DNA from 2 places in the Alistipes intestinihominis genome. Region 1 is predicted to be linked to the other one. Evidence: riboswitches for the same ligand, from Rfam matches in the RefSeq annotation. Region 1 holds a riboswitch; the other holds the start of a gene.
The links. A riboswitch is a leader RNA that binds a small molecule or an ion and turns the genes downstream of it on or off. The one in region 1 is predicted to bind cobalamin.
Positions count from the first base shown of each region.

Region 2: it holds a riboswitch for cobalamin, as region 1 does, so the genes downstream of both, nrdD (anaerobic ribonucleoside-triphosphate reductase) here and WMO46_RS06760 (PKD-like domain-containing protein) in region 1, are expected to answer to the same signal.

Region 1 is NZ_JBBMFL010000006.1:43,629-47,764, forward strand. It holds gene WMO46_RS06750 (glycoside hydrolase family 71/99 protein) at 1-689, shown strand, start outside; gene WMO46_RS06755 (hypothetical protein) at 713-1,987, shown strand; cobalamin riboswitch at 2,055-2,266, shown strand; gene WMO46_RS06760 (PKD-like domain-containing protein) at 2,376-4,118, shown strand.
Region 2 is NZ_JBBMFL010000027.1:12,950-17,085, forward strand. It holds gene rho (transcription termination factor Rho) at 1-996, shown strand, start outside; gene WMO46_RS15020 (S1/P1 nuclease) at 1,032-1,802, shown strand; cobalamin riboswitch at 1,972-2,168, shown strand; gene nrdD (anaerobic ribonucleoside-triphosphate reductase) at 2,311-4,136, shown strand, end outside.

The DNA.
Region 1 (4,136 bases):
TCGAACCCTGTGCCGACGATTTCACAGACGTTTACTATTACTACATGACCGACTACGTGCGCCGTTACAAGGGCGTCGCTGCGGTCGAGCCGGTGAATGAAGTCCACAAGATCGCCATCGACGGCAAATTCGACGACTGGGAGACCCTCGGAACCCGCTACAAGGATTACACGGACGACACCCGGGCACGCAACCACTGGGGCTTCGGCTACAAGAACCTCAGTCTCACGAACGACACCGGCCGCAACGACATCTGCTACGCCAAAGTGGCCACCGACTGCAAATCGCTCTTCTTCTACGTGGAGACCGCCGATCCGATCACGCCCCGCACCGGGCGCAACTGGATGCGGCTCTTCATTTCGGTGAAAGGCAGCACGGCGCCAGCCTGGGAAGGATTCCAATGGGTCGTTAACAACAAGGTCACGGATGACACCCGAACCACGCTCCAACGTTCGAAGGGAGGCTGGGACTGGGAGGAGGCTGCGACGATCGACTATGCCGTGTCGGGCAACCGGATGGAGATCGCCGTCCCGCTCCGGGAGCTCGGCATCGCCGACGTGCGCAACTTCACGGTCGATTTCAAATGGATCGACAACGCCGTGACCGACGGTGACATCCGCGAGTGCATGCGCGACGGCGATTCGGCTCCGGGCGACCGTTTCCGCTACCGCTATATATTCAAGTATTAATCCGACAATACCCCGATTCAACCATGAAACAGTTCCTCATGACCGCACTGCTCGCCGGATCGCTCGCAGCCTTCACCGGCTGCAAGGACGACGACGGCGGCAAATCGCAAAACTACCCCTCGCAAATCCCCGCCGCAGAGAAGATTCCCGTGGTGGCATGGCACGGCGTGCGCGCCTCTCACGCCAGCGTCGAACGTTTCCGCGAAGCCGAGCAGATGGGCATCACGCTCAACTACTCGCGCATGGGCAACGTCGAAACGGCACTCAAATGTCTCGACTACGCCGCCGAAACCGGTATCAAGCTCATCGTAGAGTGCGACGAACTCTATACGGAGAGCAAGCGTCTCGACGCCGTAACCCGGCTGAAAGACCATCCCGCGCTGGCCGGATACTTCGTCATGGACGAACCCCATCCGACGCAGTTCGCAAACATGTCCAAAATGATGTCCGACATCCGGCACGTGGACCGCGAGCACATCTGCTATGCGAACATCTTCCCCACAGGCGGCCCCGAACATTATGCGGCCCTCGGCGTGAAGGACTACAACGAGTACATCGACCGCTACATGGCCGAGGTTCCCGAAATCACGTTCCTCTCGTTCGACAAATACCCGATCATCAAGGACCCGAACATCGCGGACAGCCCGCGGCAGATCCTCGGCGAATGGTATCAGTGTCTCGAAATCGTCCGCGACCGCGCGCTCCGTTCGGGAATGGATTTCTGGAGCTTCATGCTCACCGTTCCCCACACCAGCTACCCGCAGCCGACGGTGGACGACCTGCGCCTACAGGCTTACAGCAACCTCGCCTACGGCACGCAGGTGCTCCAATGCTTCACTTACTGGACCCCGACGGTAGAGAATCCCGAACTCTGGAAATACCGCAACGGGCCGATCGCCGAGGACGGCACCCGCACCGAGACCTACGACATCGTGAAATCGGTGCTCGACGAGATCCAGAAACTGTCGTGGGTCTTCCTGGACAACAAAGTAACGGGCGTCTACCACATCGGCACCCCGCTGCCGCTGGACACCCGCGCCCTGGACAAGCTCCCTGCCGAGATCACCGAACTGTCGGTGGGCCGCGAAACCAACACGGCGTGCATTTCGTTCTTCGAGAACCACGGCTACCATTTCATGATGGCGGTCAACACCGACATCAACGAAAAGTGCTACCTCAATGTCGGCACGCAGGAGCACGTGCGCCGCATTCGCAAGGACGGCTCCGTGCAGCCGGCCTCGAACGACCAGCGCACGCTGACGCTCGACCCGGGCGACATGGTGCTCTACATGTGGTAGCCGCCCTGTCCGCAGGACAAAATCCGGAAAAAACCGCACCCCGCACGGCTTTTTCCGGATTTTCTCGTATCTTTGTCCCGCAAGGTTTCGGAACGGGGATCGCACGCACCCCGCCCGATGAAAAGGGAATCCGGTGAGAATCCGGAACAGTACCTGCTGCTGTAAGTCCCCTCCCCTCGCGGGAGACGACGGTTGCCGCACGCTATGCCACTGGCCGAAAGCCGGGAAGGCGCGGCAACAGGGACGAGTCAGAAGACCTGCCTTGACAAGGATTCGCACCCGCGGGTTTCGGGCAGAGATCGAACGGCAGCTTCGTCATACGACTTTTCCGTCCAGTCGATTTCACCGTCCGGAGTCCGGTGCATACGACTAAAAAATGGCAAGCTATATGATCCGGAATCTCTGTTTTTCAACGGCAGTCCTCCTCCTGGCGCTGCTCGCCTCCTGCAACAAGGACGACGTAATCACGGACGGCGGACCCAAACCCGTCATCACGCTGGACAATCCCGACGGCATTTATCCGGTGAAGGTCGGCAAATCGGTGACGATCGCCCCGACGGTCGAGAATGCCGAAGGCGCCGTCTACGCATGGATTCTCGACGACGAACCGGCCGGCTCCGGACCGACTTTCACGTTCGAGGCCCGGGAAGCGGGCATCTATTTCCTCGTCTTCCGCGTCGAAACCCCGAACGGCAAAGCCGAAGAGGAGCTGCGCATCGAGGTGAACCGGCTGCTGCCCCCGGAGATCTCGTTCCCCGTCGGCGACGACCGGGTGATGGAGGTGGAAGCCGGACGCGAAACCGTCATCGCCCCCACGATCGCCAACGGCGACGGAGCGACTTTCGAATGGACGCTCGACGGTGAAAAGGCCGGAACCGATGCGACCTACACGTTCAAACAGAGCGACTTGCGCGACTATCAGCTGACCCTGCGCGCCGAAAACGAAGACGGAGAAGACGAAGCGAGCGTCACCGTCCGGGTCGTGGAGCGTTTCACGGTGACAGCCGTTTTCCCGGCGCCCTCCCTCCGGTTCGGCAAGGCAGATACCCGGAACGTATCGCGGGACCGCACGCTCTACCTGCGTCCCGTCCTCGAACATTTCCACAATCCGACATTCGAATGGACGGTGGACGGAAAACCGGTCGCCGCCGAAGGCGACGGAGCCGTTTACGGCTTCAAATCGGCGGCGAAAGGCGATTATACGGTCGCTGTGAAAATCACCGACGACGACGGCCAGACTGCGACAGCCTCCGTCGCGGTGACCTGCTGCGACGACGAAATGTCGCACAAGCGTACCGGCGGAACCGGGCGGTTCTCGGACAAGGTCTACGAATACACTCCGGCTCCGGGGCAGTTCATCAACGAAGGCGGTTTCAAAGACATCACTTCGGCGGAAGCGGCCGCATCCAAAGCTCAGGAACTGCTCCGGCAAAACGCCGAGGAGAAAAAGAACTACTATGTGTCGCTGGGGGCCTGGGGCGGATATATCGTCGTGGGATTCGACCACAGCATCGAAAACAAGGGCGGCGACGACTTTTCGATCACGGGCAACCAGTTCGCCCAGTCGTCCGAACCGGGCATCGTGTGGGTCATGCAGGACACTAACGGCAACGGGCTTCCCGACGACGAGTGGTACGAGCTCAAAGGTTCGGAATACGGCAAACCGGAAACGCTCACGTCCTACGCCATGACCTACTACCGCCCGAAGAGCGCCGGCACGGACATCCAATGGAAAGACAACCGCGGCAACGCGGGCAAAGTCGAACGGAACAGCAGCCACACACAAGAGAGCTACTACCCGGGATGGATCGACGCCGAGAAGTACACGCTCTACGGCACGCGGCTGGCCGCCAACACGACGCGCCATCCGATCACAGGCGACTACTTCAATCGCCCCTACGACTGGGGATACGCCGACAACGCAGGCAACGACCAGGCCACGGGAGAGATTTCCGACGGCGACCAGCGCAAAAACTATTTCAGAATCTCCAACGCAGTGAATGCGGACGGCAGCGCCGCCAACCTCAAATACATCGACTTCATCAAGGTCCAGACCGGCATCAGCCAGAATTCCGGAGCGTTGGGCGAGGTTTCGACCGAGGTGTTCGCCTTCGAGGATGAGAATCTCTGAGAACACACCTGAAACAAC
Region 2 (4,136 bases), on a different contig from region 1:
ATCAAACTCTTCGGACTCAAACCCGGCGACACGGTGAACGGCGCGATCCGTCCCCCGAAGGAGGGCGAGAAATATTTCCCGCTGGTACGCGTGAACGAGATCAACGGACTCAAACCCGAGTACATCCGCGACCGCGTGCAGTTCGAATACATGACGCCGTTGTTCCCCAGCGAGAAATTCTGCCTCACGGGCAACGGCCACAACAACATGTCCACCCGCATCGTGGACCTCTTTTCGCCCATCGGCAAAGGCCAGCGCGCGCTGATCGTCGCCCAGCCCAAAACGGGTAAGACGATGCTTCTGCAATCAATCGCCAACGCCATCGCCGACAACCATCCCGAAGTCTACATGATCGTCCTGCTGATCGACGAGCGCCCCGAGGAGGTGACCGAGATGGCCCGCAACGTGAAGGCCGAAGTCGTGGCCTCTACATTCGACGAACAGGCTTCGCGCCACGTGAAAGTGGCCGAAATGGTGCTCGACAAGGCCAAGCGCATGGTCGAAAGCGGTCACGACGTGGTGATCTTCCTCGACTCGATCACCCGTCTGGCACGCGCCTACAACTCGGTGCAGCCCGCTTCGGGCAAGGTGCTCTCGGGAGGTGTCGATGCCAACGCCCTGCACAAACCCAAGCGGTTCTTCGGCGCGGCCCGCAACACGGAGGAGAAAGGTTCGCTGACGATCATCGCCACGGCGCTGATCGACACCGGTTCGAAGATGGACGAAGTGATCTTCGAGGAGTTCAAGGGCACGGGCAACATGGAGTTGCAGCTCGACCGCAAACTCTCCAACAAGCGCGTCTACCCGGCCGTGGACGTTATCGCCTCGGGAACCCGCCGCGAAGACCTGCTGCTGCCGCGCGACGTGATGAACCGCACGTGGGTGCTGCGCAAATACCTTTCGGACATGACCCCCGTGGAGGCCATGGAGTTCCTGCAAAAACAGATGAGCCTCACGGATTCCAACGAGGAGTTCCTCGCCACGATGAACCACTAATAACGCGTACAGAAACTGCAACACCCGCCGAATCCATGAAAAACTACCTGCTTTTAGGCATGTGCCTGCTCTTCGCCCGCGGCGCCTCCGCATGGGGACAGAAGGGGCACGACGTTACGGCTTACATCGCCGAATGCCACCTGACACCCGAAGCGGCCGAGAAGGTTCACAAAGTGTTGGGAGGCTACTCTCCCGTCTACTTCGCCAACTGGCTCGATTTCGCCAGCCACTGGCCCGAATACGCCTATTCGAAGACCTGGCACTACCGCAATGTGGACGAGGGCGAAACGATCGAAAGCATGCCCGAGAATCCCGATGGCGACGTGCTGAAAGCCGTGACCGAGATCACCGAAAAACTCAAATCGGGAAAACTCGCCCCCGACGAAGAGGCGCTGAATCTCAAAATGCTGATCCATCTGGTAGGGGACATGCACTGCCCGATGCACCTGGGGCGTCTGAGCGACCTGGGCGGCAACCAGCGTCCGGTGCGGTTCTTCAACCGCGAAACCAACCTGCATTCGGTCTGGGACACGAATCTGCCCGAAGCGGCTCACAACTGGAGCTACACCGAGTGGAAGGAGCAGATCGACCGGCTGACCGACGAGGAAAAAGCCGGGATCACGGCCGGAGAGCCCGCCGACTGGGCGAAGGAGACGCATGAAATCTGCAAGGAGATCTATGCTTCGAGCCCCGAGGGCACGAAGATCGAGTACGACTACATTTTCAAATACACGCCCGTCATCGAGAAGCAGTTCCTGCGCGGCGGACACCGCCTGGCGCGCCTGCTGAACGAGATCTACCGATAGGGGAGTCCGGACGACGAAAACGCCCGCGGATCGAGAGGTCTGCGGGCGTTTTTCGTTTTCGCAGTCCGAATCCCGTCCGGAAGCGGTTGCAACGCCGATCCGCGTTTTTTGTTCACAATTTGTTGAAGAAAAATGGCGGAGGACGTTTGCCCGTCGGGGAACTATGTCTACATTTGTTTCCGTGCAAGGTTCTCCGCCGGTCGCAACCGGCATGGGATCAAAAGGGAACTCCTGTGAAAATCAGGGACTATTCCCGTAGCTGTAAGCTCCATAACGGTCCGCACACTCTCTGAGCCACTGTCCGCAAGGGCGGGAAGGCGTGCGGACGGAGCGAGTCAGAAGACCTGCCTTGCCGGAAAAGGTACCAGCCTTCGGGATATAGGGCGATACCCGAACAAGATTTTACGAAACGACATTCAGGAAGACCCGACGGGCCTGTCCGCCGTGCGCGGAGAGGGGCGGAGCGTCTTTCCGCACGGATGAAACACATAACGGATTTCAGAAGAATATGGGTATTTCAGAACTTTACATCATCAAGCGCGACGGCAAACGTGCGCCGTTCTCGGTCGAGAAGATCAAACGCGCCATCAGCAAGGCGTTCCTTTCGGTCGGCGGATACGCCACCGACGATGACCTCACGTCGGTGCTGAGCCGCGTACACGTGTCCGACGGCATGTCGGTCGAGGAGATTCAGAACCAGGTCGAGGTGGCCCTGATGGCCGAGCGCTATTTCGCCGTGGCCAAGAGCTACATGCTCTACCGCCAGAAGCACTCCGAAGACCGCGAAGAGCGCGACAAGCTGCGCTTCCTGACCGACTACTGCGACGCCAAGAACCCCGCTACGGGTTCGAAATACGACGCCAACGCCAACGTCGAAAACAAGAACATCGCCACGCTGATCGGCGAGCTGCCGAAGCAGAACTTCATCCGCCTGAACCGCCGCCTGCTCACGGACCGGATCAAGGAGATGTACGGCAAGGAGCTGTCGGACAAGTATCTGCGCCTGCTGAAAGATCATTTCATCTACAAGAACGACGAAACCTCGATGGCCAACTACTGCGCCTCGATCACGATGTATCCGTGGCTGCTGAACGGCACGCTGTCGGTCGGCGGCAACTCGACGCGCCCGACGAACCTCAAATCATTCTGCGGCGGATTCGTCAACATGGTCTTCATCGTGTCGTCGATGCTCTCGGGGGCCTGCGCCACGCCCGAATTCCTGATGTACATGAACTACTTCATCGAACAGGAGTACGGCGAGGACTACTACAAGCGCGCCGACGAAGTGGTGGACCTCTCGAAAAAGCACCGCACGATCGACAAGATGATCACCGACTGTTTCGAGCAGATCGTCTACTCGATCAACCAGCCGACCGGAGCGCGCAACTTCCAGGCCGTGTTCTGGAACGTCGCCTACTACGACCGCTACTATTTCGAGTCGCTCTTCGGGGAGTTCGTTTTCCCGGACGGTTCGAAACCCCACTGGGAGTCGCTGTCGTGGTTGCAGAAGCGGTTCATGACGTGGTTCAACAAGGAGCGGACGAAGACCGTGCTGACCTTCCCCGTGGAGACGATGGCGCTGCTCACCAAGGACGGCGACGTGATGGACAAGGAGTGGGGCGACATCACGGCCGAGATGTACGCCGCGGGGCACTCGTTCTTCACCTACATCAGCGACAACGCCGATTCGCTGTCGTCGTGTTGCCGCCTGCGGAACGAGATTCAGGACAACGGATTCAGCTACACGCTGGGCGCCGGCGGCGTCTCGACCGGTTCGAAAAGCGTGCTGACGATCAACCTGAACCGCTGCATCCAGTACGCCGCGAAGAACGGCATGCACTACCTGAAATATCTGGAAGAGGTCGTGGACCTGGTGCACAAGGTGCAGACAGCCTACAACGAGAATCTCAAAGAACTGAAAGCCAAAGGCATGCTGCCGCTGTTCGACGCGGGTTACATCAACCTTTCGCGCCAGTATCTGACCATCGGCGTCAACGGGCTGGTCGAGGCCGCGGAGTTTCTGGGCATTCCGATCAACGACAACGACGAATACGCGGCGTTCGTGCAGGAGGTACTGGGGCTGATCGAGCGCTACAACCGGAAATACCGCACCAAAGAGCTGATGTTCAACTGCGAAATGATCCCGGCGGAGAACGTCGGCGTAAAGCACGCCAAATGGGACCGCGAGGACGGATACGCGGTGCCGCGCGACTGTTACAACTCCTATTTCTACGTCGTGGAGGACGAGTCGCTGAACGTCATCGACAAGTTCCGGCTCCACGGCCGCAAATACATCGACCACCTCACGGGCGGCTCGGCGCTGCACATGAACCT